One region of the Aminipila sp. genome, then DNA from elsewhere that is predicted to be linked to it. Evidence: riboswitches for the same ligand, from Rfam matches in the RefSeq annotation. Region 1 holds a riboswitch; each other region holds the start of a gene.
What was found. A riboswitch is a leader RNA that binds a small molecule or an ion and turns the genes downstream of it on or off. The one in region 1 is predicted to bind cobalamin.

Region 1 (7,827 bases):
GTTTTTGCACTGCAATATTTCTGTTTGTTGAGCATAGGCAACAATTCCTCCCGCCCTAAAATTTGAAGCAGAAATATTTCCTTCGTTACTGCAATCCTTTATACTGCTATTTTGTAACTCACCACCAAAGCCACCTATTTTTGTTTTTCCATTTATCTCCTTAAGGTTTCGGCAAGATTTAATTTGTACAGCTTGCCCTTGACCAATTACTCCACCTATATATTGACCGTTTGTTACTTCTATTTCCCCATTATTCTGACAATCTGTAATGAAAATAATTTTATCTTCAGAAGCTTCTGCTATACCAATCACTCCACCAACATATTGACCGTTTATTTCTATTTCTCCATTGTTCTGACAGTTGGTAATGGAAACATTTTTCCCTTGCAAAGTTTGCCCTCTGCCTAAAATACCGCCAACCCACCAGCCTTTAATTTTTACCTTTCCATTATTTTGACAACCTGTAAGAGTAACATCCTTAGCTTGACCTAAAATTCCTCCTGAAGGGTAATTTTGAAAGTTTTCATTTGACCATCCTCCATCAATCTTTCCGGCATTTTTGCAATTTAAAAAGCTTCCTTCTTCAGCAGAACCAGCAATCCCCCCTGTTCCTCCCTTATGAATTAAATTTTTCTTTGCCTCTGAGGCAGAGGTAATGTTACCGTCATTACTGCAATCCGTAAAATTACTCTTTTCTACATAACCTACAAGACCTCCAGTATGAGTTTCATTTTTTTGAGCATCTGTAATTGAATTTAAAGTCATGATACTTACTGCATTACTGCAATTTGAAAATTTGCTCTCTTCTGCACAGCCTGCAAGGCCTCCTGCATATAAGTTTTTTTCTGATGTATTTCCCTCTATACTACCTTTTTCAGTCTTTACATTTTGAATAGTTGCCTTTTTGATATATCCAAAAAGCCCGATATATTCCAAGCTTGAAGTTTCGATTTTTAAGTTAGTTATTTTCTTGTCGCCCCCATCAAACACTCCGCCAAAAGGGTTTGCCGCCGTGCCTATAGGTATCCATTCTTCATTTTGCAAATTAATTTCTTTGGTCACGCTTATGCTTTTTCCTTCAAAGCTAGTTCCACTGTTGACCAATTCCCCCAATTTTTTTAATCCCTCTGTATCTTCAATAAAATATTCTTTTGATTTTGAGTTTGCATCATAATTCTTTATATTGACCGGTCCGCCTAATACCTCCTCAAGAACTTCCATAATTGGCTCAACAACTTTATCCTCAAGCAGTTCATTCAAGGTATCCTTTGATTCGGTTGGTTCAGTCTCAGTATTTATACTGCTGTCTGTTGTATTTTTATCTTCCCCAACAGCACTCCCTGTTGTTACTGTTGTATCAATACTGCTACTTGTTGTGTCTGTATTTTCTTTTAAACCCTCCTCAGCAGTAGATTCTTCTTTTTTCTCACTGTCAACTTTGCTCTCATTATTTTTGGTAATACTCCCATCCTTAGTGTCTGTTTCGGAGTTTGTACCTTCATTTATACCTTCTTTTTCACTTTTACTTTCATTAATCTCTATAGAAGGATTCGTCTCTTTTTCTTCATTTAATTGAATTTTTTCCGTCTCACCTGCCTGCACTGTGATATCGCTTTCTGCATAGCTCCATACTGCCGGCATCACTTGTCCCAAAAGCAAAGCCATACACAGCACTAAACTCAAAAGAAAGTTTCTCTTTCTATGCTTCATTGTTTTTACCATCCTCTACTTAAAATAAGGATGTGTCCGTCACCTTAGGCGGGGGGGCACATCCTTCTCTGATTTTGTACAGTTGCTCAGATTATCCTATCTATCAATCCTTATTGTACAACATAGAAATGATCATAATCATTTCCAAAAGTCAGCACACCTCCGCTGGAAGCCATACCCTGCAATGCATAGGTATCTCCCGGTGTCTGCCATACTTTTGTTCCATTGCTTCCATTGAAACAATAGCCTGCTCCAGTCCCAGAATTTGTATTAAAATACAGGTAATCTACTCCACCGTTTGTATATACCAATACAGAACTTTGTACTGGTCCTGGTGTTGCTACGGTAGAAACTTCATGGTTTCCTGTTTTGGCTACCTTCTGAACACCTCCAGCACTAAATCCACTGTAGTATCCTACATAGATATTATCTCCTACTACCGTTGGGGTAGAAGTAGAAGTTCCTGCTAGCTGAGCTTTCCAGTCTAAGGTTGGTGTTCCTGCTCCAGGAGTAAAGCTCCATAAATAACCACCCTGGCTGGTAAAGTAAAGATGTCCGTCTACCAAAGAAATGGTGCTGCGCACATTCCCTGATTCTACTCCACCTATAGTGGATAAATTAATAACGCTTCCTTCTGAATTATTATCAAAATTATTACCTACTGGACGAGCATATAGATAGCCTTTATCTCCACCAAAGTAAACATACGATCCATCTACAACAGCACCAGCCCAATAAAAACCACCGTTACCTGGATTAAATTCTTTTAACTCTTCATTATCCATGTCATACTGATAATATGTTCCTGCATTTCCTGACCATGTTCCAAAATACAGATAAGCCCCATTCTTTACTATAGGAGTATTGATCTGTGCATTGTTTGGCACGGCTAAAGACCATTCTGTAGTAGGTTCTCCGTCAATATTTGTTACTTTTGTAATAGAACTGTTCTGTTCATACAACTGGCAATATTCAATCTCCACTGTATTGCTGTCATTTCCTGAAATTTCATAGGTAAATTCCAGCGTATTATTTATCCCAGTATTTACAGCGGATTCTGCCGTAGATTGGAAATTATCATTCAGATAGTAATGTCCATCGATTAGGCTAGAAGCGTTTAATGTCTTACTTCCTACTATAGTACCGTTAAGCTTAGCAGTAATAATCATATTTACATTGCTTCCGTTGATTTTTACTCCAGTGGCAGAACGATGAGTCTCACCACTAGTTAAATTAGTATTTGTCTGAGTCAAAGTAACAGTTTGGTTACCTGAAACAACAACCTTACCATTTTCCAAATTTGTTCCTGCAGAAGATACAGACCAATCTGTGATTGCTCCTCCAGTCAATGTCAGCTCATCGTTATTTGCTTTCTGATTAAATCCGGATGCCCCCACATAGATGCATCGGTTTTCAGTATCCAGGTAAGGAGAAGATAGTTGGAATCCTGAACTTTGGGTAATCTGCTTTTCCCATACTACCTGTGGAGTAGATGCCGTACAGTCAATTTTAGCTAGTCTGCCGCCCCCCTTATCATTTGCAACTTTATATCCGTCATAAAGTATATAAGCAAAGGTATTTCCATTTCTGGTTTCCATAACAGCTGCTGAATCCACACCATCCCAACCGGATCCATTTTTCGGCAGATCAATACGTGTGACATTTGGACTTCCGTTGGTTGGTGCTGCATTGATAATCCCGTTGTGAATATCATTTCCCTGATAGGTTGGCCAGTCTGCAGCATAGGCAGTCAGCCCCATGCTCATGACCATAGCTATAATCATAAGCACCGCTAATGGTTTTCTTAACTTTAATTTCATCATTTCTTTTGGTCCTCCTTTAATTTAAGATGATAAGATAAATATCCATACAGCAAAATTGCCGTACTTCTTTTTTTTATGACAATCACCCCCTTTGCTTTATATAAACAAAATTTGCTTTCTAATTAAACACAAAAAAAGACCGTGGCGAAATATGCCACAGTCCGTTTTCACTGTTTTTCTTTAATGTATTCTAAAAAATGTTTTTAAAAATACTATCCCCTGGTCATTTACCTCGTAACCGGTTTTGAATCTCATCCATGCAGGTCTTCTGACTTACGTATCTACATTCTTGTCCTCCTTCCCAAAAGTTTTATTTGCTTCCAGTGGTCGTTTTTCATCTTGCAAATGAATGGTCAAGAACTCCTCGTTTACAGCGGCGGGTCCGTGCCGGACTTTCACCGGCTTCCCTCTTAGCTGTCGGCTTCCGCCGGCAGACATAGATTTTTATTTAATTTTTACTTTATTGCTTTTGTCGAATTTTGTATTATAATGTCGAAACTTCATAAATATATACAAATTGGAAATATTTATGTTATTTTCAACTATCATATCACTTTAATTCTCATATTTCAACATTTTTCTTAAAATAAAAAAATATACAATTAGTCTAAAATTTTACTACAATTTAATGTACAATATAGATGTATGGATGGGGGTGATTTCTATGAAGGATATAGAGAATAAAATTAAAGATGCATATAAAGAATCTAAACATATTTATGACGATGTTTTGACTGCAAATAGTTTCTGGTCAAAAGCCTATAATAAATTGGCTTGGGGTATGAAAGATGAGGATTACGTACCAACACTGCTTTCTTTTATTCCAAATGACTTCAATGGTAAAATGCTTGATGTACCAGTAGGAACAGCAGTATTTACTTCAAGTAAATATAAAACGATTAAAAACGCTGATATTACTGCATTAGACTATTCTACCGATATGCTCTCGCAGGCAGAAAAACGTTTCAAAGACTTGAAAATCAACAATATTAAATGTGTACAAGGGGATGTGTCCAATCTGCCTTTTGAAACAGGTAGTTTTGATTTGGTTCTTTCCATGAATGGATTTCATGCATTTCCTAACAAGGAAACTGCATTTAAAGAAACTGCAAGAGTTCTTAAAAAAGACGGTATATTTTGTGGTTGTTTTTACATTAGCGGAGAACGTAAAACAACAGATTTTATAGTAACTAAAGTCCTAATGCCCAAAGGATGGTTTACACCACCATTTTATACTAAAGATGAAGTACCCAAAATACTTGATAAATTATACACAAAAATGGAGATTTATATTATGAAATCTATCGTGTATTTTAGATGTATCAAATAAAGGTATACAATAAAAGGAGGAAACGATTTCCTCCTTTTAATATTGATTAACACTGTATTCGATTTATAAATACAAGTGCAATCCTATCTTAAATTAAATTTATCTACCAGACTCTTCAACATCTGTGCCTGTGCATTTAATTCTTCACTGGTTGCCGCACTTTCCTCCGCTGTTGCAGAATTAGTTTGAACTACAAATGAGATTTGATCAACACCCTGGGTTACCTGGCTTATTGCATCAGCCTGTTCAACAGATGCCGCAGTTATTTTCTGTAATTGCTCTGTTACGCCACTAGACTTTTCCACAATTACTTCTAGTGATTTAGCTGTAGCATCCGCAATTCCCGTACCATATTTAACTGCGGAAACAGCACTTTCAATTAAAGTTGTTGTATTCTTAGCTGCCTCTGCCGACTTTTGTGCTAAATTACGTACTTCATCTGCAACAACAGCAAATCCTTTTCCAGCTTGTCCGGCACGAGCAGCTTCTACGGCTGCATTTAGTGCCAATATATTTGTTTGGAAAGCAATATCTTCTATGGTATTTATAATTTTACCGATTTCCCCAGAGGTTTCTGATATTTCAGTCATAGCCTGGGTCATCTTCAGCATGTGCTGATTACCATTTTGAACTTCCTCGCTTGTTTCATTTGAAAGCTGATTTGCAACTTTTGAAATGTCTGCATTAGTAGTTACCTTATCAGAAATCTCCATTATAGTTGCTGACAACTCCTCAATGCTGCTTGCTTGCTCCATAGTTCCCTGTGAAAGAGCCTGTGCTCCAGATGACATTTGATCTGCACCTACAGAAACTTGTTCTGCCGCCTGATTAATCTGTTCTAAAGTCTCATTTAAATCATCTGACACCTTTTCTAATGACTGCTGTAGTTCTGCAAAATCCCCAGGGTATGTTATCATTGCTTTCATAGTCAAATCACCATTTGCAATTCCTGTAAGCTGTCTGGCTAAATCTACAATTATATCATTTAAATCCTTAACGATTTTTCCCGTTGCTTCTGCCAGTATACCTGTTTCATCCTTAGTTGTTATCTCAGGTACCTCTGTTTTAAGGTCTCCCTCAGCCAATTGTTTTAATCGATCTACGCAAATTTTAATTGGATTTGAAATCTTATTTGCTACCTTAATAGCAATAATTGCGGCTATTACCATAGACACCACCAATAAAATGCCAGTAGCTATTAGGGATCGCATCGTTGCTGACATAAAGTCTTTTAGTGGAGCTGAAATGCCTATGGTCCATCCTTCCCTGCTTTCTACTGGCTCATAAGCAAGAATTCTTTTATCTCCATTAATTTTATATGTATCAAAACCACCTTTTCCTGATTTCATCTTCGCATGTAAATCCGCCTGTTCTTTAAGGCTGGAATCCGTCTTTGCCATTTTTTCTATGTTTTCATTATTTTTAATGGTATCTAAATCAACGTCAGCTATTGTATCACCTTCTGCATCTATCATATATGCCTCTGAATGTTTACTAATATTAATTGATGCCATTATATCATTCAAGAATGTTTCTTTTGGAATAAAATAAACAACCCCTACTACTTTGGTCCCTGGGATTCCAGATTCCCAAAGGGGTGCCGCTATAACTATAGTAAGCTCTCCAGTTGTTTTACTTATAAGCGGTGTGGAAATAAATGCTTTACCATCCATACCCATTTGAAAGTATTCTCTATCACTATAATCTTTGCCATCAAAGATACTTTTTCCAGTTGCATCTAAAATATTTCCTCTTTGAAATCCATAAGTTTTAGCCTTTTGATCTATTAAATTTTCCTTGTCCGTAATTGGGGTTTCTGAATTTGCAAGCCTGGCAACACTTCCTGCCTCAATAGCTATATTCTGATACGAAACCAATTCTTTTGAAACACGATCTGATGCCAGTTTAGAGGATTCTAGCATAACCTGTTCCAGTAAACTAACTGTACTATTATAATTCAATAAAATAGAAGTTCCTCCTACTATAACCAGAGAAACTGAAACTAATAGTATAATTGCTGTAAGTATTTTCGATTTGATAGTATTCATGTCGGCTACCTCCACCATGCTAAAAACTAATTAATATTAGTCTACAATACCATAATGTGGGGATTCCTACAACATTTTTCGACATTATATTCTATATTATTTTAATATTTGATAAATAGGTTTTACTTATACAAAAATCTAGCTGCGCTCCTCCTATAAAAAAAACGGTATAGCCATATAGCTATACCGTAGTTCTTATATTTCCTAATTACCCATTAATTCTAGGCTGTGCGCTCTTCTTATCCTCTTTAATCAACTCTGAAAAAGAAGTTGCAAGACCAGCTATTCCCTGAATGTCTGAAGGAATAATAATTTTCGTTGCTTTTCCGTCTGCTGCTGCTACAAAAGCTTCTAAGCTCTTTATAGCAAGAACTTCCTTAGTTGGAGCGGAGTCAACAATCATTTTGATACCATCCGCTGTAGCCTTCTGCACCATAAGAATTGATTCTGATTCAGCTTCAGCTGCACGGATAACTGACTGCTTCTGAGCTTCTGCTTCAAGAATTACCGCTTCTTTATGACCTTCCGCAATAAGGATAGCTGAGTTCTTTTCACCCTCTGCACGAATAATAGCTTCTCTTCTTTCTCTTTCTGCTCTCATCTGCTTTTCCATGGCAACCTGAATATCTCTTGGAGGGGTAATGTTCTTTACCTCTACACGGTTAATTTTGATTCCCCATGCATCTGTAGCTTCATCAAGTACCACTCTTATTTTCCCATTTATATGTTCACGACTGGTAAGCGTACCATCCAGTTCAAGTTCACCAATAATATTTCTAAGTGTAGTAGCCGTTAAATTTTCAATTGCAGCCATTGGATTTTCAACACCATAAGCATAAAGTTTTGAATCTGTTATTTGAAAATATATAACGGTATCAATCTCCATAGTTACATTATCTTTTGTGATAACTGGCTG
Region 2 (7,827 bases), on a different contig from region 1:
AATCTGGAAGTTGCTATGGGATACAGAATATTATACCTTTGTGGGAGCATTACCAAGTGGTATGCAAAGACAAGCGAATTTGAGAGCATTAATAGATAAAGCTGTACAGTTCCAGGCTTCACAGATGAAAGGGCTCTTTGGGTTTATTACATATGTAGATGCTATTAAAGAAAAAAAAGTTCCTATGGGGCAGGTAACTCTTGTGGGAGAGAATGATGATGTTGTAAGGATTATGACTATCCATAAAAGTAAAGGATTAGAATTTCCCATGGTTATTGTTGCAGGCATGGGCAAGCGCTTTAATAATGCCAATGCCAGAAAACCAGTAGACCTCCATAAAAACATTGGATTAGGACTTCGGTACGTAGATAGACAGCGACACTTTTATAAAAAGACTCTTGTTCAGATGGCAATTGATAATAAAAGAAAAAAGGAGGACCTGGAAGAGGAAGTAAGAATTCTTTATGTGGCATTTACCAGGGCACAGGATAAACTAATTCTTTTGGGAAGTGTAAAGGACTTGCAGAAATTCCGAGAGGCAAAGGAAAGCTTGGAGGAACCGGATGTATTTAGAGCATCTTGTTATCTTGATATGATTATGCCCGCAATCTCAGCCAGTGATATATCCGTGTATTACCATGATGCACAAGAAATATCATTTGAGAATGCCCAGACTAATGACGGAAAAGAACAGCTTAAAAAATTACTTAACCATATGGATACAAATGAAATGGGCATGGATGTGAATGGAGCGTCATACGCACAGATTTATGCTCAGATTGATAAACAGCTTTCTTTTACATATGGATATGAATATGCAAGACTTTTGAAGTCGAAATTCTCTGTGAGTAAGCTGAATAAAATAAGTGATTTACTTTCAGAAGAAGGCATGACTCCAGAAAATTATGAACGCCTTTATTATGAAAGCTCCTATGATGCGGCATTGGCTGTTCCTCAATTTGCACAAGGTCAAACATCAGGATTTACAGCAGCAGAGCGAGGCACTATTATACATAGCGTATTGGAGCATTGGGATTTTAAAGAAGGTTATGGCTTGTGCTCCCAAGAGGAAAAGATAGCATTGGAATCGGTTCGAGGCTTTATTACCGATCTTGAAAATAGACAGCTGCTTACTGGTGAAGAGGCAGTTGAGGCGAGAAAGCATGCGAAAATGATCATTAAATTTCAATGCTCAAAGTTAGGCAAAAGGCTTGCTCAGGCAGATGAGATATTTAAAGAAACACCATTTAATTTGGTGAAGAAAATTAAGGGTGAAGATATAATCGTGCAGGGTATCATTGACTGTTATTTCAGAGAAGGAGACAAATACATATTACTGGATTACAAAACCAATCGGGTTGACAACCCTACAGATCCACACGAAATAGCCTACATAAAAGAAACCTATAGAGAGCAGATTGAACTTTACCGTGAAGCTATTGAAGTGGTTAAAGGTGTGAAAGTTAGGGAAGCATATATCTATATGTTAAATGCACAGATTTTTATTGAAATATAAAAATACGTTTAGTTTAAACTCTTCGTGATAGAAGATTGAAAGGTGAGGTGAAATATGGCAGATAAGAGATTTGCAGTACTGATAGATTCAGATAATATTTCGGCCAAGTATGTTGAATGTATATTGGATGAAATGACCAAATATGGTGTTATTACTTATAGACGTATTTATGGAGACTGGACTAGCAAACAGACCAATAAGTGGAAGAAGGAACTTCTAGAAAATTCCATAACACCAATACAGCAGTTTAGTAACACAGCTTGGAAAAATTCTACGGATTCAGCACTCATTATAGATGCAATGGACATTTTGTATACGGGTAATGTTGATGGATTCTGCATCGTATCCAGTGATAGTGATTTTACTAGGTTAGCTAGTAGGCTAAGAGAGTCAGGCATGAATGTGATAGGAATGGGCGAAGAGAAAACACCACGTTCTTTTAGAGCTGCTTGCAATGTTTTTACCATATTAGAAGTGCTATTAAATCAAAATGAAGATGAGCTTATGGAAGAGGGGTTAGCTGCGAAGGCGGATAGTGAAGAGGTTAGCTTGGTTGATGCAGAAAAAGCTGGTGAAGTTCATTCGATTGAGAAAAATCATGGAGTTATAGAGGAACAACTTATTAAAAATTATATAAGTTCAATCATAACTGAAAATGAAAATCGTGGTAAAAATACAGTTCTGGCAGAGATTGGAAATCGGTTGGTAAAAAAGTATTCCGACTTCGATGTTCGTAATTACGGATACAGCTTTTTGTCTAAATTTATTGAGGAAATGGGCTGCTTTGAACTGCTTAAAGACGGTAAACTTGTCTCAGTTAGGATAAAAGATAATAGAATAAGCAAGGAAGAGTTAGATGAATTTATTATTAATTGTGTAAAAACAAATAAGAAAAATGGGATAGAGTTAGCAACATTGGGGCAAAAGGTGCATGGTAATTTTGATACCTTTGAGGTAAAGGATTATGGATACGCTACTTTTGCAAAATTTATTCAAAGTATAAGTCAACTAGAAATCAAAATAAATAGAGCAAAGAAAAAAATTGTCTGCATGTCTAAATTTATTTAGCTTTGAAGTGAGAATATGCTTTAATGAATGAGGGGATTAGAATTGAATACGAGTAGAACAGAAAAATCATATATAACAATTATGAATTTTTCAGGCATTTACAAATATGAGCAGTTTTATAAAGACGAAAATGTCATATGGCTGGATTTTTCCAAGCTACAGGGGAAAAACTGCTTTTGTGATAGTATGGCAGAAAAAACTATAAAAGATACGATAAAGAATATGTCACCACAAGGACTGCATTTTATTGATTCAGGAAATTATCATTATGCGACCAAATTTTGGATAGATAAAATAAGAGAGAAATTTAGCCTTGTTGTTTTTGATTATCATACAGATATGCAGAAACCAGTCTTTAAAAGCATTTTAAGTTGTGGCTCATGGGTGGTACAGTGCTTGGAGAATAATTCATTTATTGATAAAATTGTTTTGATGGGAATTGGTAAAGAACAAAAATTGGCTTTAGATGAAAAATATAAAGATAAGCTTATCTGCATTGATAGTGAGCAGATTAAGAAGAATGATTTTTCTCAAATCCAGAAATTAAGTGAACAGTATCCAGTTTACATATCTATTGATAAGGACGTGCTAAGCAGAAGAGTTATTGAGACAAACTGGAGTCAGGGCAATATGAAACTCACTGAACTAAAAAATATTCTTCATGGAATCATTCCTAAGCGAAAAATAATAGGAATAGATCTTTGCGGAGAATGTGCAAATGAGACGGGAAAGCTTAGCGCAGTAAAAAATAATGATGAAGTAAATGCAAATTTACTGAGGTTTTTAAAAGATGAAAGAAAGATAAAGTAAAGGAAATAATATAATATGACCATAGAATTAGCAGAAATTAATAAATATAGGTTGGAACTAGAAGCTTTAGCGTCCAAGGCCGCTGAATGTGGGGAACTTGAGTACCATATTGAATTAACAGAACATAAGAATTTAATGAGTGTTTATAAAATAAAATCAATAACTGGGAAAGAAGTATATGAAAGCTTATCGGATGAAGACCTTTGTGATTATATTAGAAGCCGTGCCAAAGATTTAGACCATGTGCCCACACAGAAAGAAGTATATTGGATTTATCATATGTACATTAAACACCGGTTTGGGAATTGGCCGAAAGCATTAAAAGCAGCGGTTATGTCAACAAAAGCTGGAAGTGGTGGACATAGCTTTAAAATTATAGAGGAAAGAGAACAGCAATGTCAGGAGTTTCTCAATCAAATAAGGGAAAAAGCTGATGAACTTCATAGACCGCCACATTTGGTAGAAATGAGAGATTGCGTTGAGGGTTTGAAATATAAGTTTGATACTTGGAACCAGGTACTTGAGGCTGCAGGTATAAACCAAGAGTGGAAAAATAAGCATATGCTTTTTATTGTAAATGATTTTACTGAAGAAGAAAAACTTTTATTGGAGAAGATTAAATCCAAGGCACAAAAACTGGGCCGATCTCCACTCAGAAAGGAAATTGAAAATGAAGTTAAAGAAAAACTTAAAATCAAGTGCAAAACATGGAGAAATACCTTACACCAAATTGGTATGGAGCCTATAGAAAAGCCAAAGTCATTTAGTGAAACATATTTGGATGATAGAAAAAATAAAGGAAAACATCATACGGAGATTTTAAGTAATGGCTTATATAAAGTGATGAATTTAAGCAAAAATGAAAAACAATATTTAATTCAGCTGAGAGAAATTGTTACTGAACTAGGACGTGCTCCCATTAAAGAAGAATTGCCAGAGGATGTCTACGACGGATTAATGAAGGCTTGTGGAAGCTATAGAAATGTGCTTTTTCAAGTGGGAGTGGAATCGTTAGATAAAACCAATACACAGAAAATCAGACGAAGGATAAAAAATAAAGTAAATTTATAACTTGAAATTTTGTTAAAACAGACTATTTATTTTAACCAGTCTGTTTTTTTATGACGAATATTGTTGAAACTACCAATATTTAGTGATATTATTATTGGGTAAAATTTAATATTTAAATACATATAGGTGAAGAAATTTTTAAAAGGGAAGCAGGTGAAAATCCTGCACAGCTACCTCTACTGTAAGTGAGGACGAAGAATAATGTCACTGGGAAACTGGGAAGACGTTCGGAGAAAGAGTCACAAGTCAGGAAACCTGCCATATGTAAGTATACGTTATTGGGTATGAAGGAGCGTGTATGTGGAATATAAGGTCTTTTTTGCATGCCAATTAAAGATCTTTTTTTTGACCCAATAATCAAATAAATAAAAGTATAAGAATATAGGAGAAATGATAATGGGTTTTGGATTAAGTAATATACTGCATTTAATAGGCCAAATTCTTTTAAAGCCATGTATGTGTGTATTATTATTATTAATGATTGTTACAGTATGGCAGTTTGGAGATTTTGCAGTAGAATTTTTTACAGAAAGAAGAAAACGAAAGAAATTAGATGCAACTGGATTGCTGAAAAAAATACATGAAGAAAATGATTTGCAAAAAACAATTGAAGGAAGCGGGCTGCCAGCCAGGCAGAAGGCAGCCTTAAATGTTCTTCTAGAATCCAGTGATATGCCGAAAACATCACTAACCGCATTAGCGCAAAGGCTGCTTGCAACGGAAGAGGAGAAGTACGATAAAGCAGTAGGAATTACCGATTTAGTGGCAAAGCTGGGACCTATGTTTGGACTTTTAGGTACATTAATTCCTTTAGGACCGGGAATCATCGCTTTGGGACATGGTGATACTGAGACTTTGTCTAAATCGCTGGCAATAGCTTTTGATACTACAATTTCAGGGGTTATTTCGGCAGCAATCTGCTGTGTCATTTCCAATATACGTAAAAAGTGGTATGAAGATTATCTGATTACTTTTGAATTAGTAATGGAAAGCATGTTGGAGGAGGTTGATGCAAATGCTAAGAAATAATAACTCTTTGAGTATGAGAAGGCATTATAAAAACAAAGAAGACATAAACCCCATGGAAAGTCTGGGTAACCTAGTAGATGTAATGCTTGTATTTTCTTGTGGCTTGATGATTGCAATCATTATGTTCTGGAATGTGGACTTAAGTAAAATCATGGATGTTGTTACAGAAGATCAGCTGGTTGAGGTGAATGATTTGGAAGATGCCATAAAAGATGGCTCCTTGTCAGAAGACTACGATTCAAAAGGATTTGTATATGAAGATGAAAAAACCGGAAAAATGTACATAGTGAAAAAGGAATAGGGGTTGACAAATGTTACCTAAAAGTGTTACCATTAGTTTGTAAATTGAATAAACCATTTATGTTCTACAGACTAAAGTCTAATTGATACAAGACGACGATTAGTTTAGTAGCTAAGAGGGAAGCAGGTTAGAGTCCTGCGCGGTCCCGCCGCTGTAAGCGAGGAGTTGTTCCTATTTGCCACTGAGTTTATACTTGGGAAGGCAGGAAACAATGATGATACGTAAGCCAGAAGACCTGCATAAGTTGTTCGAGTAGCCGACGGGTAATCGGTGATGCTTATAAACCTTAGGGTTTTAAGAATGATAAATATTACAGAAAAACGGACTGTAGCAGCTTTGCTACAGTTTTTTTGTTTATTTATATTAAGATGCCTTTTCATTCCTGAGGGTATAACAGTTTTGCATGTGAGCAAACCTGTTATAACCCTCATCCTTTTTTATAGATTTTTATCGTTTATGACCTAGCCTAATTTAAGAAAGAAATTGCAGGAAGGTCAGATGCTCTAAAATCATAAATATATAATTATAGCTAAATATAAGGAGGAACACCATGAATGTTAATTGGTTCAAAAATCAGGACAATGTAGTTTATGCAAATACTCAGGAATTTGTAGATAATTTTTCTAAAGAAACGGGTATTTCTAATTTGTCAGAGAAAATCGATGAATTTAAAAAGTCTCCAACTGGGGAAGGAATCACTGTTATAGGAAGAAAAAGAACAAGCATAAAGCTTTTAATCCCTAATTTGACATTTAACGAAAAAATAGAAATGGGAGAAAATGTGTGGGTATATATGGGAGAAAATTATGAAAGCTATTGTTTGTATTAACTAAAACTGTAATAAATAAAATACAGAAGCCTCTTAGTTGAGTATAACAGAAATTAGTTTCCAGTACTCATTAAGAGACTTTTTTAATTTGAAAGGATTTCGATACAATATGATTCAACTAATAAACATGCCTCTTGTAGACAATGTTCTAGATGAGTATGAAAATAGTGAAGAACTAAGAAAAGTGTGCAATAAATATGGCTGCCATGGAATTGAAGCCATATGGGGCGGTGAAAAATGTAGCTTTAATATAGAAAAAACACTTATAAAAGGATGGCATTTAGCATTTTTTTGTGATTGGTTGGATTTTTGGGATAAAAATGAGATTAAATTACTTCACAAATTTAAAAATAAAGGAACGTGGGAGCTGTTTTATGGAGGCAAAGACCGGAATGCACTGATAAAAATGCTTAGTGATGATTTGGATAGAGCAAGTCAGGCAGGTGCTGAATATGTAGTATTTCATGTTTCAGATGTTTCTATAGAAGAAGGATATACCTATAAATGGCTTCACACCGATGAAGAAGTAATTGATAAATCCGCAGAATTAATAAATATACTTTTAGATAATAAAAAATATAAATTTAAATTTCTAATGGAAAACTTACATTGGGCAGGATTAGATTTTACACGGCCCGAAATAACTAAACGGCTTCTTCAAAAAGTACACTATAAAAATAAAGGGATAATGCTTGACGTAGGACATTTAATGTGTACAAATCTGGAGCTCAAAGATGAAAAACAGGCAATTGAGTATATACATAAAATGCTGGATGAGCATGATATACTTTGCAGATATATTAAAGGAATCCATTTGCATCAATCCTTAAGTGGGGAGTATGTTAAAGAAAACATCAGCATAGTACCTGATTTACCAGAAGATTATTTTAAAAAGTTTAGTGTTGGGTATAAGCACATATTGAATATTGACACCCATCAACCCATAACCAACATCGGTATAAAAAGTGTAATAGATCGAATAAATCCGGACTATTTAGTACATGAATTAGCAGCTTCTGACAGGAAAGAAAAAGAAAGAGTTTTGCAAATTCAAACTGATACTTTGAAACAAGGAGGAAATTTTAGTGTATAACATAGAACTGCTCAGCGCTGAAGTAGATATAAAAAAATATTTAGATGAGTATGTAGACATAGAAGAATTTCTTGAGAGCTGCAAGGAATGCAGCAACTATGGTAAAAAAT
Region 3 (7,235 bases), on a different contig from region 1:
ACGGAACAACTTTATATATTAGAAAAACAATATGAAGGTAGTGTGAGCTTGTCTGCGGGAAGTTGTTCTTTGTGTGGCAGTGGTATGATGGAGAGTCAGAAATGCACAAGAGTCTCTTGTAGCAGTAGTACTGCAAGGGAAAGTTGTAATCACTTTGATAAAATGCGTTATAGCATTGAATCACTGGGGGGAAATGTAGGAAAAACATGTAGCAAATTATTTGGAATTGATCTTGAATGGATAGAAGAAAATAAGTTGCCGACATATTTTGTTTTAGTGTGTGGATTACTAAAAAAATAAAAAATGTCTGTCGATAGAAAGGGAACCTGGAATGCACCAAGGAAATATAGCAGAGAAGTATAAAAAGGAATTCTATGAAATTGTAGATGAAGGTATTCGTTCAGGAAATTTGGAATACGATGAAGGTATTGAAAATGCGGAACAGATATATGAGTTTTCTCAAATTAATTCAGGTAAAGGGAAAGCTATGTATTCTAATTTTTCAGATGAAGATTTATGTGAGATATTAAAAGCAAAAGCAAAAGAATTAGGATATGTCCCAGCGCAAAAAGAAATTTATTGGCTATATAGAGTATATATAAAGCGGAGATTCGGAAACTGGCCCAGGGCACTTGTTGCAGCAGGACTTTCAAAAAAGGCGGGAAAATGTGGGGATTCATATGAAAAAATAAAAATGAATGCACAACTTGAAAAAGAACTGCTTGGCACCCTTAGGCGTAAGGCAGAAGAATTGGGCAGACCGCCTCACATGCACGAAATGAAAGAGTTAGCTGACTATTTTAAACATAAGTTTAACACTTGGGCAGAGCTTCTTGATGCGGCGGGTATTGATAACCAATGGAAAAATTGGGAGCCGGCTTATAAAGTGAAAGATTTGCCTGAGGAGGAAATAATGCTGCTTGAATATATACATAAAAAAGCAATAGAGCTGGGAAGACCTCCTATGAGAACAGAGATAACAAGTGAAATCAGAGAAAAACTGAAAAAACGCTGCGGCACATGGCGGAATATTATGTATCAAATAGATTTGGAGCCTATACAGAAAATTAGGCCTTTTAATGCTACTTATCTTGACGGTAGGAGAAATAAGCTTATTAAACACAGTGAACTTTTAGAGGGAAGTGTATTTAAACTTGTTAATCCTAATGAAGAAACAATAAATCAATTCAAAATTCTAAAATCTAAGGCAGATAAACTTAAAAGGCCTTTGGTAAAATCAGAAATTCCTAAAGAAGTTTACAACAATTTGATTACTCAATGTGTAAATTATAGAAATATTTTATATCAGATAGACCTGGAACCTCTTGAAAAGTCTAAAGAAAAAGAGATTGAGAAAGAGCTGAGAAAAATGAGGAAATGAAAAGTTGATAGTGCTCATATTGAACTACATGTCTATTTACAATAAAATACTTTGGTGATACAATAGCTAATAATAGGCAAGGAGAATTTAGCCAATAAATAATTTAATATTTAAATGCTGTTTGTGTTTCCTTTCAGTCAAATTGACAGAAAGGTGTAATAGGGAATCGAGTGTAAGTCTCGGACGGTACCGCCGCTGTAAGCACTAAGCGCATGTTTTGACAAGGTCAGCCACTGAGAAATTGGGAAGGCAAACATGTGCGTTGGATATAATTCCTGGAAGTGTAAGTCAGAATATCATCACGAAGGTTTAGGTTTTAACCCACGAGTCATGGGATTGAATAAGTTTTATACACAGAAATACGGCTGTGGTAGTCATTATGGGCTGCCACAGTATTTTTTTGTGCAAAGAAAAGAATGAAATGGAGAGGGAAAATGAAACAAATGAAGAAAAGTATGCTGTCGCTATTCTTAGTATTGGTTCTGGCACTTGGCAATGTTGCCAGTGTTTTTGCCATTACAGAGAAAGGCACCATTGATCAGGCGGTAACAGAGACTGCAAAGTATTTACAAAAAACGGTATCAGACCCACAACCTGGATCAATAGGCGGGGAATGGGTCATTATGGCGTTGGCACGCAGTGATTATAAGGTTCCTCAAAGTTATTATGATAGCTATTATGCTGCAGTAGAGAAGAATGTAAAAGAGTGTAAGGGCATTTTACATGAAAAGAAATATACGGATTACTCACGGACCATCATTGCATTAAGCGCTATAGGCAAGGATCCTACAAATGTAGCAGGATATAATCTGCTGACACCCCTTGGAGATTTTAATAAAACCATATGGCAGGGAATAAATGGACCCATATGGGCGCTTATTGCCTTAGATTCGAAAAATTATCCTATGCCGCAAAACAAGGACGCTGAAGTTCAGGCTACTAGAGATATGTATGTAAATGAAATTTTAAAAAGACAACTCTCCGATGGTGGGTTTTCATTGACTGGAGGAACTACAGGTTCCGCAAAAGGAGATGAGGCTGCAGATACAGATATTACAGCTATGGCATTGCAGGCATTAGCGAAATACCAAGACCGTGCAGACGTAAAATCAGCTATAGATAAGGCCATAGTATGTCTGTCAAAGCAACAGAATGAAAATGGGGGATATACCTCATGGGGAGCTGTTAATTCTGAAAGTGTGGATCAGGTTATTGTAGCGCTTACAGAATTAGGTATTTCTGTTGATGACAGCCGCTTCGTAAAAAATGGGCATACATCAGTAGAAAATATATTTCAATTTTATATAAAGGGAAATGGATTTAAACATGTATTGTCAGAGTCCAGTGCAAATCAAATGGCTACTGAACAGGGATTTTATACTTTAGTAGCGGTACAGAGAGCATTAAATGGAAAAAATAGTTTATATCGAATGAGCGATACTAAGGTCGCTGCGGATACATCAACACAGACAAGTGGTGCAAATAATACAGCTGCAGGATTAAAAGACAAAAATGCAGATGTAAAAGTTATGCCCGTTACGAAAGAAGGCAGAACTTTTACAGATATTGCAGGTCATAAAAACCAAAAATCCATTGAAGCATTAGCTTCTAGAAGCATTATTAACGGTAAAACAGATACCACTTTCGAACCGAATGAAACGATGACTCGTGCAGAATTTGCAACAATTGTAGTCCAAGCCCTTGGACTTACCCCTAAAGCAGGTGATGTGTTTACAGACGTATCAAGCAAAGCATGGTATGCAGGTTATATAGGCACAGCTTTCCAGTATAAAATTGTAAGCGGCACATCTGCAACAACTTTTAATCCAAACGGAAGCATCACAAGACAAGAGGCTGCAAGCATGGTCGCACGTGCAGCAGCATTATGTGGCATGAATACCAATATGGATGCATCAACTATTCAGAATACACTTGCGCAGTTTAATGATTATGTGGACGCAGCATCTTGGGCAAATAGCTCATTAGCCTTTTGCTATAGTAACGATGTTTTAGATAAGTCTGATTTAAAGATCTTCCCTAATACATTGATTAAGCGTTCAGAAATTGCAGAAATGTTATATCGTATGTTAGGTAAAGCCCAGTTAATGTAGGAGATAGGATTGTGAAAATAAGTAAGAATAAAATTTATGCAGCGGTGGCAATTATTGCTATATTATCAATTACGTTCGTTTGGGGTGGAGGGTTTGCTAAAAGCAGCCCTTCCTCTGATTTAAAGAATAAAACAAGCATAGAAGCATCGAAACAAGAAGAAACAAGTAAAAGTGCGGTTAATGTGGACGCGGAAAAAAACAGTGCTGCAGCTACGACAGAAGAAGCGTTAAAAACTAAAAAGGCAGAAGAAACAACGAAGACAGCGGTAAAGACTGTAGAAGTAAAGGTTAATAAAAAAGATGTAGCGTATAGCGAATCTAAGGGCATGGAAATTGATTCGTCAACGGGTAAAGACAAATATCAAACAGATCCAGTACCGGAGGGAAAACCAGTTCCTGTAGAGCCGGGCACTGTGAAAATTACAAATAAAGCAAAAACCTGTACCTTGTCAATTGAATGTAAAACCATATTAGATAATATGGATAGTCTGGATAAAGAAAAAGTGGAATTAGTGCCAGAAGATGGGATTATTATGCCTGCTACTAAAGTAACCTTTTATGAAGGCGAAAGCGTGTTTAATTTATTGCAGCGAGAAACAAAAAACAACAAAATACATATGGAATTTTCTAATACACCAGTATACAATTCAGCTTATATTGAAGGAATCCATAATCTATATGAGTTTGACTGTGGAGAATTATCTGGATGGATGTATAAGGTTAACGGATGGTTTCCAAATTACGGATGCAGTCGATATATCATTAAAGAGGGAGACGTCATCGAGTGGGTTTACACCTGTGATTTAGGTCGTGATGTTGGAGGCGGATTTGATGAAAAATAGATGCAGTGTAGATGCATTTTCCTCTTATCATCCATTGGTAAATTTTTTATATTTTGCGCTAGTACTTATTTATTCTATGGTACTGATGCATCCCGCTTGCCTGATAATATCTTTGATTACGGCATTTGCATACTCCATCTATCTGAAGGGGAAAAAGGCAGTGAAATTCAATTTTTTTGTACTTCTTCCTATGCTGGTAGTAACCGCAATTATAAATCCTGCATTTAACCATGAGGGCGTTACCATTTTAACCTACTTGCCTAACGGAAATCCCCTGACATTGGAATCTATTTTATATGGAGTTGCAGCAGCCACTATGCTGGCTGCGGTTGTATGCTGGTTTTCCTGTTACAATGAGATTATGACTTCAGACAAATTTGTATATTTATTTGGTCGGATTATTCCGGCGTTATCTTTAATATTATCCATGATACTTCGATTTGTACCACGGTTTAAGAACCAAATTAAGGTTATCTCTAATGCACAAAAATGCGTTGGCAGGGATGTTTCAAATGGGAGTATTTTACAACGGGCGAGAAATGGAATTACGATTTTGTCGAGTATGATTACCTGGTCGTTGGAAAATGCTATTGAGTCAGCAGATAGTATGAGAAGCAGAGGCTACGGACTGCCTGGCAGAACTGCATTTTCAATCTTTAATCTTGAATATAGAGATAAAAAGGCATTAACAGCAATAGGAGTGTTAGGTTTTTGCGTACTGTTAGGTCAATACTTTGGTATTCTTTATTTTAGATATTATCCGACGATGAAAGGTCATACTTTAGGAATAGGAATATTTTTCTACCTTCCTTTTTTAGCTTATGCCGCACTATGCATTGTACCAATTATTATCAATAAACAGGAGGAGAAACAGTGGAAAGCTACTCAATTAAACAGTTAAATTTTTCTTATCCTGAATCTCAGAGACAAATACTTAGGGACATTAATCTGACCATTTCTCAAGGGGAATTTGTGACATTATGTGGACCTTCTGGATGTGGTAAGACTACTTTGTTACGTCAATTAAAGCCCATTTTGTCACCTCATGGCGTTCGAACCGGTGAGATACTATTTGAAGGAGAAGACCTTGAATCTTTGAATCAAAGGATGCAGAGCTCGAGAATTGGATTTGTATTGCAGTCACCAGACAACCAGATTGTCACAGATAAGGTATGGCATGAATTGGCATTTGGATTAGAAAGTTTGGGATATGATACACCTACCATAAGGCTTAGAGTTGCAGAAATGGCATCTTTTTTTGGAATACAGACGTGGTTTTATAAAAATGTATCAGAACTATCAGGAGGACAAAAGCAGTTACTGAACTTGGCGGCCATTATGGCCATGCAGCCATCGGTACTGATTTTAGATGAGCCTACCAGCCAGCTTGACCCCATAGCCGCATCAGATTTCCTGGCAACTATAGGAAAAATCAACCGAGAGCTGGGAACTACAGTAATCATGACGGAGCATCGGCTGGAAGAAGTACTTCCCTTATCTGACAGAGTGATTGTAATGGATGATGGCGTTGTTATGGCAGCTGGTTCGCCTAAGAGTGTGGGACAACTTCTTAGTAAGAGTGCACATAAAATGTTTTTGGCCATGCCGGTTCCAATGCAGGTATATGCAGGTGTCCCCAATGAATTAGAATGCCCGATTACTGTTAGGGAAGGAAGAGAATGGTTAAATGAATTATCAGAAAGTATTTCCTTACAACCATTAGCCCTTCAAGAAGAAAGCAAGGAACGGGAATGTGATAAAAGCTGCTCAGAGCAGCTAATGGTGGAGCTAGATCAGGTTTGGTTCAAATACGAAAAAGACTTACCAGAAGTTGTTAAAGGAGTAAGCTTAAAAGTAAAAAAGGGTGAATTGTTTACACTTTTGGGAGGAAATGGCACAGGTAAAAGTACCACCTTATCTTTGGTGTCAGGAATGAATAAACCTTATCGAGGAACTGTAAAAATAGAAGGAAAGCTTTTATCTGATATACCAGATAATGAAAAATTTGGGGGACTATTAGGAGTACTTCCACAAAACCCGCAGGCCTTATTTGTTAAAAAGTCTGTAAAAAAAGATCTATATGAGATGCTTTCATCAGTAAAAATTTCTATGGAAGAAAAAGAACAGCGTATAGATGCAGTGTCTGAACTGTGTCAATTAGATTTGCTTTTAGAACAACATCCTTATGATTTGTCAGGAGGGGAACAGCAGAGAGCAGCTTTGGCAAAGGTTCTGCTGTTAAAGCCAAAGATTTTGCTGCTGGATGAACCAACCAAAGGGTTAGATGCAGAATTTAAGCAGACTTTTGCAGCTATTTTAGAGGGTTTAAAACAACAAGGCATTACGATTATTATGGTGAGCCATGATGTTGAATTTTGTGCTAAGTATGCAGATCGATGTGCCATGTTTTTTGATGGAAATATAGTGACAGAAGGTACCCCAAGAGAATTCTTTAGTGGGAACAGTTTTTATACTACAGAGGCTAATCGTATGGCTCGTCATTTAGCGCCGGAAGCAATTACGGCAGAGGATATCATTCAAATCTGTGGTGGAAGGAAGAAAAATAAAAAGTACGAGCAAAATAATAAAATTGCTTCTATTTTAGCTCAATTTGATTTTACTAAAAGTTCTAAAAAGAGTGAAGAAATAAGGGGAGATGTACCTAAGAAAAAACTTAGGTTCTGGGAACGGAAAAAGGCAGAATCAGATCAAGCGGTGAATAAAAGGCAAGTTATCTGTGACCAGGTGGCATTAAATCAGAGGAAACTTTCAAAAAGAACAAAGGTGGCGGCAACAATGATTTTGTTACTCATACCACTTACTATTTTTTTGGGAATATATTATTTAAATGACCGCAAGTATTATTTTATATCTATGTTAATCATACTGGAAACCATGCTG
Region 4 (7,827 bases), on a different contig from region 1:
TCGTTACCACTCATATTGGCAAGAATCTGTACAAATTCAGCCCTAGTAATCTGACTGTCTGGTGAAAACGCAGTTGCACTCTTTCCTTTGATAATGTCCCTTGCCGCAAGATATAAAATATTCTTTTTAGCCCAATGACTTGCAGTGTCTGCAAATTTTACCTCATTATAGCCTATGACATAGGTTGACCAGTGATTATTTTCCATAATGAAATGCTTGCTGTCATCACTTAAATGACCATTATTAATTATTTCAAGACTTCCATCTGGCTTCATCCAGTATGCCACTACAGCTTCCGACTGCTCGCCACTGACAAGTGTATATGGAACTACAGAGACTGCCTTCCCTCCCAATTCAGAAATAATTTTATTTCCCTTTTCTGCAGTAAACTCATATATAGGTCTGCCTTTAATTTTTGATTCAAGTGCATTTTTTGCTTCCTCTGTAACTCCTGATATACCCGTAACCACTGTTACTGCATCAGTTTTTGCTATAGTTATCTTAAGATCCTCCGTTACACTGTTTGCAAAAGTTTTCAGTATATCTGCATCAAAACTTACTTCTCCTACTAAGGTACTTATTGTCAATCTGTCAACACCGGTTTGTAGTGCTGTCACAGATGCCTTTGGTAGAATAGTTTCAATAGATTTAGCTTTAGAATCACTTGTTACATTAATAATTATTTCCTTTTCAGAAGATTTGTCTTTCTTCACAGCCTCTATTAATTCATCTATAGCTTTTTTTATATCTTCTGCCGATGGCTTTACAATAGCTTTTCCATCAGAATCTACTGTTGCTTTTACAGACACCCTAGCTTTTATACTTACACCGTTTTCAGATTCTTGCTTATATGCTTTTCCTCCCCATTTCTCAGAACCTTCTTCTTTAGTATAATCATCTGTATAATGCCATACAATACGGTCCCCATTCTCAAGAAATTGCTCATTAAGTCCCAAAGACGGATGAGTTCCATTAAGAGTATACATCCATCCAGAAAGTTGTCCATTTGTAAATTCAGCCAGTTTTACGTCCTTATATGTAATGGAGGAAACATAATTTCCTGTTGGGTTTTGCCACTTCATCCCCGCTTCCTTTAGTGCCTTTTCAAATATATCACGAACCTTGGCATTTACATCCACTGTATAAGCTGTTTTGGCAATCCATGTTTCCAGATTGTTAGATTTCAATGTGTGCTTTTCACCCTCTTCTCCATGAGATGAATCACCCAGCAAAGTAAAGTAAACAGTTATAGTATTTTCTTCCTGTACCGGTGCTTTAAGGACTGTTACAGGAAATTCCATCTGTGCCGCTCCGTATGTCGCAACCAGTGTCAGTACAGCCCTCTTGCTGCTGTCAAAACCCGTAATCGTTATGTCCTTAGAAGAAAGCCTTTTCGTTGTTCCATCGCTTAAACTTGCAATAAAGGACATTCCTGACAAGTCAAGTGTATCCCCTATGTAATATGTGTTTTTATACTCCCCCAAAAGTTCAAGGGCATACGCCACAGGCTCCTTGCTGATTTCAGGATATTTTTTCCCATTAACCCAATTTTTCAGGCTGCCTTCTCCCTTGTTCAGAAGCTCCGTAATTGTTCCATCTGCCATTTCAGATGTAGTGGCCTTCCTTGCTAGTTTCACACAATCTACACCCATGGGATCATCTGTTCTGTTATAATTTGTTTTTGCAACTCCAGATGGTACACCTTCCATGCTTTTACTTGTATCAATATACTTAACTTGATTATTGGATTTATTTACAGTGGTGCAACTTGTATCCACACATCCAACTCCACCAATTGCACGTTGTGCACCACAATTTTCCCGATAATAATTATTTTCAATCACGTTGCATTTATTTAATGACGCCATATATCCAATGATACTTCCTACATTTGCATTCTCATCAGTTGCTTCCACAGTACCATAAAAATGATTATTTCTTATATATGAATTTGACCAGTTTTGAATACATCCTGGTTCTGCTCCAAAGAGACCTCCTACATTATTTGCTCCCTTCACTACAGCATCTACATAACAGTTCTGAATTGTTACACAAAGAGTATTTGGAGCTGAGTCTGCCTGATATCCTTTTCCAATAATTCCACCCACATAACTACCAGTAGAGGTAATACTTCCGCAGAAACCACAATTCATCAAGCTGAACGGCCCCATGCTCTGACTCTTACCTGATACAATACCACTGGCAGCTCCCGTGCTATATAAATCTGCATAGCTTACACAATTAATAATAGTGCCACTTATTCGTCCTGCAAATGATGCTACATTTCCCACAATTTCTCCGGTTTCCTTGTCTTTACCCATAGTAACGCCTTTTTCAATGACGCAATTTGTGATATTAACCGTATTTCCTCCTGAAGCACCTCCGTCAATGAAACCACTACCTCTTAAATTTGAGCCACTTTTAACAGTAACATTTTGAATATTTATTGTATCAGGGCATCCTTTTGCGTAGCTACCGCCAGTTCCTATATTATAATCTCCGTCCTCTCCGTAATCGACCACATAATCCGAAACAAGGAGATATCCCTTAAAATACGGTGCATAAATTTTAAGATTGCAAACGGTACTCTCACGAACATAGCGGAATAAAGGTTTGTTGGCACCCTCCGCATATGTTAAAGTAAAATTGCCTCCGTCTAACACTCCAGAAAACGGTTTTAAACTTACACCTTTATCATCACCGTTGCCACCGCCTATTGAAGCCCAGTCAGTATCAAGCACAATATCGCTAGTCATTTTAAAATGCATATCTGCAAAGCTGTAGCCCTGATTAACAAAATCTTTTAATTTCGTTAAATCTGCTTGACTGGCAAGCTGCCATGGACTTTCCTCCGTTCCACTGCCTTTCCATGCTTTTAAAACTTCCTCGGGATATGCCACATCTGGCTTATCCACATAAACAGCAATTGGTTTGTCATACAAACTAGTTGTATAATTTTTTCCTTTATATGTATATGTAACAGTACAATATATCCACTGCAATCCATAATATTTATCTGTTTTGGGTGTATATGTTATTGACGAGTTTACATGACTAGTACTAGTACCATTCTGTATAGTCCACATATAACTGTACTTTCCGCCCAAATCAATGCTTGATGCAGTTACCTTAAGTGGTATTACCTCAGTATCTCCCTGTTTATAATAGAATCCATGTGTATATTCTCCGAAAAACCCTTTATTTTTTTCTGAAACCTCTGGTACTTCAACATCCCAGTCAACAATTGGTGTAGGCTCTGCTTCTACAAGTACAGAAACCAGTTCTGAAGCTGTACTTTTCCCTGTATCAGTATTGGTTGCCACACAATAGTAATAAGCTGTTCCTGCTGATTCAGTAGTCGGTACATATCTAACAGCATTTGCCCCCTCTATGGGAGTTCCATTGTCACTATTGTTTTCCTCATTTTTATACCACTGATATTGCAGATTTCCTCCTGCACTAGCATAAATCTCCAGAGCTGCTGCATTATCGTTCTGGATATAATTAGCACTTGCAGGTTGTAACAGGATAGTTGGCTTTTCCGTAGCAAGTTCTTTTTTTAAAATCAGAGTATATGTATTGTCTACATAATTCTCATCTTCTTTATGAATCACTATCGGAACTTTTGCCTGCCCCTCCGCATCAAATTCAAGTTTATCTGCAGTTAACGCCATTTTTTGTCCGCTTACCGCATCCTTTCCACCTATAGTGATTGTAGAGCTTTCTGATTTGGCTACAGGTGTTATATCAATATTCTCCTGCCCTGGCTTCACATAAACCTCATATGAATTTGCCCATGGATTGAAATTTTCTTTTGCAAATCCGTCTACAGTTAAGCTAGTAAAAATTGGTTTTCTTTTGATTGCAATTGTAAATGTATTGATAAATTCATTTAGATTCCATGAATTCTCCATTCCAATACGAATATTACTTACATTTGATTTAATATGAATATTACTAGGCACTCCATATGAATAATCAAGTCCATTGTTAGTCCATTTATTATCTGCAAAACTTCCATAAATCCAACCTAAACCTTCTATATTATCTTCCATGTAAATTGAAGAATAAATGTCACTTACATCCTCAGGAATTGTCAGGCTGTATTCCTTCAACTCTTTGTCAAAAATAGGGCTCAACATACACGGTGAACTCATATCTTCTTTCAAAGCTAATTCAACTTTGCTGAATTCTGGTGCTTTATCTAGTACATTAACCACACATGCCGGTGCAGCCGCTGTAATCGTAGCAGTTTCAGATGGTTTTGCTGAAAGTACATAAGTACCTGATGTTGGGAAATTCAGAATAATATTTCCAGATTTATCACTGATACTTGGTGAAACAACTGCAGATTCACCTTCCATCGTATATGCCATAACTTCATATCCAGTAAGAGCTTTTCCGGACTTAGCTTTGGCTAAATCAAAATATGCCAATTTTAATGGAAAATCTTTACCTTTTATAACCGTTGTTTGTAAAGCAGCTTTTGCCGAAAAAAAGGAAGAAGTACTCTTATTATCAACAAAAACCGCACTGGCAGCTTTATCTTTTTCACTGCAAATAGTGGCAAAAATCTGAAAATTCTTTGCGTCATTATTGCTAGGATTTGGAATTTCAAATTTTGTGTCACTAACTAATGAGGTAAAACGGTATCTCATCCTAAATAATATAGACTTATCCTGCTTTTCAATTCCCCACAGCTTTGTTGCACTGCCTTCACTACTTGCATAGCCTTCCGTACCATCGATATAATACTGCTCATGAGCACAGAGCATTACATCATCTATGGTGATTTTGTTATCACCATCTTTATCCGTTACGTCTAACTTTTTCTGTACTATTAGTTGCCCAGACTTATCCTTTAAGATCTGTCCTTCTGCGCTAACTGTTAAATATACGGGAATGCTTGCTTCTCCTGATTCATCAGCCCACGATATATCTGGTAACGTTCCCAAAATAAAAACTATTACCAAAAGTATGGATAGGCATCGCCTTCTAATGTTAATAAAAATACTACCTTTACATTTTCCCATTTTAGCTTTCCTCCTTAATTTTACCTTACTACATATAATTCTGATATCTCGACATTTTTACAAATTCCTTTATTTGTCCTAAAATCACTGGATCTACTCGCTTGCTCACTGAGATGCACTCGTTTACCTATTGATTTCATTCCTTAAAATAAATTTTTATTGTTGATTCTGGTATATATCCTGGCAGGTTCTATTTCATTGGTGATAAAATCAGGACTTTTCTGTATCAATTCAAACATTTCTCCCGGTTTCATGTAGGGTTTCATAATCTCTGCCACTAATGGGAATAACTGTGTTTTTTCACCGTAAAAATCTATCAGCAGCATCCAGTGTTCATAGATTTCGTTTTCACTCATAGCTTTAAGCAGCCATGCAGACTCCACCTCAATATTTTTCTCAAAGAATTGCATTAAAGTATCTTCTAAGCCATAGGGCACTGTTTCGGGTTTTCTGAGTTTTATTTTTCCTACGTGTTGTTCTCTGCGCAAGGTCATACCCATGGTCTGTGCATCAATGATTTCCATTATCTTTCTATCTAAAACTATATTTTCCTCGAAAGGTGCAATCACAATTCCATTTATTTCTGCCATGGAATCGATTATTAAATATTTAAGCTTGCTATATGGCATTTCAACGAGCTGCTCTTGTCTAAATCTGCCTAAATTTGATTTCTTATGTAGAAATGCAGGAACAAACTTTCTTCCGTCTCCTGTCATTAACAGTGCAAAGTTTTTTGGGCCTTCTTCTTGTTCTTCAGCCGCATCTGGAATCCATAGCACGGATTCATTGAGCTTTTTAAAAAATTCACTCTCACACTCTTGAGTTTTCTCCTGTATAAACTGTTTAAATAATTCGGTTAATTCTGTTTTTCTTTCTTCCATGTTATTCTTTCCTCCCTGCTTGCATATATAAAATATCTTGTGAACCAAAAAGAGCTGTGACTTAAATAAGTCACAGCTCCGTTTTTAACTGTCTATTTTAATGTACTCTAAACCCGTGCTATAAAAAACAAGCACGTTATAATCAAGCCTTCACCCTAACCGAGGTATGTTTAAAACTTATGTTTGTCTTCTGACTTGCGTATCATCATCTTTTGCCAGTCTTCCCAAGGTTTTCACTCAGTGACTGCCCTTTTTTCAGGGCTAAGGCTCAGACTCCTCGCTTACAGCGGCGGTACCGTCCCGGACTTTAACCGGTGTTCCATCTTAGCCATTAGCAGTTTTACTACTAACGGAACATAAAATACATTATTACCCAATATTCACTTTTTCACTATTGAATTTATACTAACAACAAATTTTCAGTTTGTCAATATGCCAATGACTACTTCTGTTATGGTAAATTTCCTTCTTATGCACTAAAACATCCATTTTTTTTGTTGCTTTTTAAAAGTCTATTAAAACCTACAATACCCGCAAATAAATAAAACACATTTAAACTAATATACTGAAGCCATTCATATATACTAACGGATAAATTCAAATATATTTCTCTCGAAATATCTATTCCTAACGCAAAGGGAAATAAGTATTGTATATAATTGGAATTTATATTATATACGCTTGAAAATATAAGCATGATTCCCGAAAGTACATACATAAACTGTCCCATTACTTTAATTTTTAAAGTAATGCCGCCAAAAATTACTGCCCAACCAAATATACCTAATAAAGCCGGGGCATAGATTAGTACGCTAAATAAATATTTAACTATGTGCGTTATGTTTATAATATTGAATAAACTAGCAAAAACAACGACACATAACTGAGCAATAAGACAGATTGCAAGATTGGATATAATCCTTGCAAACATTAAAAATATAAAATTACTTTTTGTTAATAATTTTGACTCAAGTATCCCGCTATAATACTCACCGCTAATGTTGAAAACATTTACTTGTATAATGAAATAACTAAATTGCCAATATGTATATCCAATTAACACTAACATACCTTCGTTGGCAGCACTGACATCATACCATTCGGATATTGCATTGCTGTCATTAACAAGTACAATTAATCCATACACCCCAATATTTGCAAGAATGTTTATTAGCAATGCTATCTTACTTCTAAATTGTCGGAACAAGTCATACTTTAGTTCATATACCCAAGGAGTTAAGTTAGTAGATACAAATTTTCTCATAATTTTCTATTAGCTCCTTTACTTCTAAATGTTCTGTTACTCTTCCCCTATTTTGACCAGCTTTCACAAATAGGTAATCATCTGCAACTCCAGACAGAAAATTCACATCATGAGAGGAGATGATTATTGATACGTCTTTTGTTTCCTTCAGCTTTTTTAACAACTCCTGTAATACTAAAACCGAATCAATATCCAGCCCCCACGTTGGTTCATCAATCAATAATATCTTTGATTGTGCGCATAATCCAGCTAAAATGCAGACTTTTTTCTTTTCTCCTGAAGAAAGACCTTCAACTAGTCTATTTAAGTAATCAAGGATTCCAAAGTCCTCTGCATACTCATAAATTAAAGCTTTCGATTCACCTGGACTATTTCCCTGTAAAATACTATAATACATCATATTTTCAAAAACTGTATTCTTAAAGTATAAGCATCTGTCTCCAGACAAAATCATAGTCACGTTATCTTTTGCCCATTTGTCATCCAGTGATTTTCCATCAATCAAAACACAACCATTCGTAGGATATAATAATCCGCATAATATTTTTAATATGGTGGTTTTCCCTGCTCCATTAGGTCCTACTAATGCATGTATGCCTTTATCCAACGTCAGCTCCATATTAAAATCCTTTAGTGCTATATTTTTTCC

Region 2: linked by a shared signal. The riboswitch ahead of RTW14_RS10915 (hypothetical protein) and the one ahead of RTW14_RS07305 (hypothetical protein) in region 1 are both predicted to bind cobalamin.
Region 3: linked by a shared signal. The riboswitch ahead of RTW14_RS10895 (S-layer homology domain-containing protein) and the one ahead of RTW14_RS07305 (hypothetical protein) in region 1 are both predicted to bind cobalamin.
Region 4: linked by a shared signal. The riboswitch ahead of RTW14_RS10965 (enhanced serine sensitivity protein SseB C-terminal domain-containing protein) and the one ahead of RTW14_RS07305 (hypothetical protein) in region 1 are both predicted to bind cobalamin.

The regions. Positions count from the first base shown of each region.
Region 1 is NZ_DAMBYD010000004.1:267,061-274,887, reverse strand. Features, by position in the region: gene RTW14_RS07310 (InlB B-repeat-containing protein) at 1-1,710, opposite strand, end outside; gene RTW14_RS07305 (hypothetical protein) at 1,821-3,533, opposite strand; cobalamin riboswitch at 3,775-3,988, opposite strand; gene RTW14_RS07300 (class I SAM-dependent methyltransferase) at 4,198-4,863, shown strand; gene RTW14_RS07295 (methyl-accepting chemotaxis protein) at 4,947-6,911, opposite strand; gene RTW14_RS07290 (SPFH domain-containing protein) at 7,120-7,827, opposite strand, start outside.
Region 2 is NZ_DAMBYD010000007.1:63,772-71,598, reverse strand. Features, by position in the region: gene addA (helicase-exonuclease AddAB subunit AddA) at 1-1,516, shown strand, start outside; gene RTW14_RS10940 (NYN domain-containing protein) at 1,571-2,584, shown strand; gene RTW14_RS10935 (arginase family protein) at 2,627-3,394, shown strand; gene RTW14_RS10930 (homing endonuclease associated repeat-containing protein) at 3,410-4,465, shown strand; cobalamin riboswitch at 4,572-4,742, shown strand; gene RTW14_RS10925 (MotA/TolQ/ExbB proton channel family protein) at 4,862-5,494, shown strand; gene RTW14_RS10920 (DUF2149 domain-containing protein) at 5,481-5,795, shown strand; cobalamin riboswitch at 5,853-6,052, shown strand; gene RTW14_RS10915 (hypothetical protein) at 6,346-6,624, shown strand; gene RTW14_RS10910 (TIM barrel protein) at 6,734-7,717, shown strand; gene RTW14_RS10905 (DUF2284 domain-containing protein) at 7,710-7,827, shown strand, end outside.
Region 3 is NZ_DAMBYD010000007.1:56,370-63,604, reverse strand. Features, by position in the region: gene RTW14_RS10905 (DUF2284 domain-containing protein) at 1-300, shown strand, start outside; gene RTW14_RS10900 (homing endonuclease associated repeat-containing protein) at 332-1,381, shown strand; cobalamin riboswitch at 1,489-1,699, shown strand; gene RTW14_RS10895 (S-layer homology domain-containing protein) at 1,816-3,492, shown strand; gene RTW14_RS10890 (DUF4430 domain-containing protein) at 3,504-4,334, shown strand; gene RTW14_RS10885 (energy-coupling factor transporter transmembrane component T) at 4,324-5,235, shown strand; gene RTW14_RS10880 (energy-coupling factor transporter ATPase) at 5,208-7,235, shown strand, end outside.
Region 4 is NZ_DAMBYD010000007.1:75,089-82,915, forward strand. Features, by position in the region: gene RTW14_RS10960 (S-layer homology domain-containing protein) at 1-5,033, opposite strand, end outside; gene RTW14_RS10965 (enhanced serine sensitivity protein SseB C-terminal domain-containing protein) at 5,177-5,914, opposite strand; cobalamin riboswitch at 6,079-6,288, opposite strand; gene RTW14_RS10970 (hypothetical protein) at 6,384-7,178, opposite strand; gene RTW14_RS10975 (ABC transporter ATP-binding protein) at 7,156-7,827, opposite strand, start outside.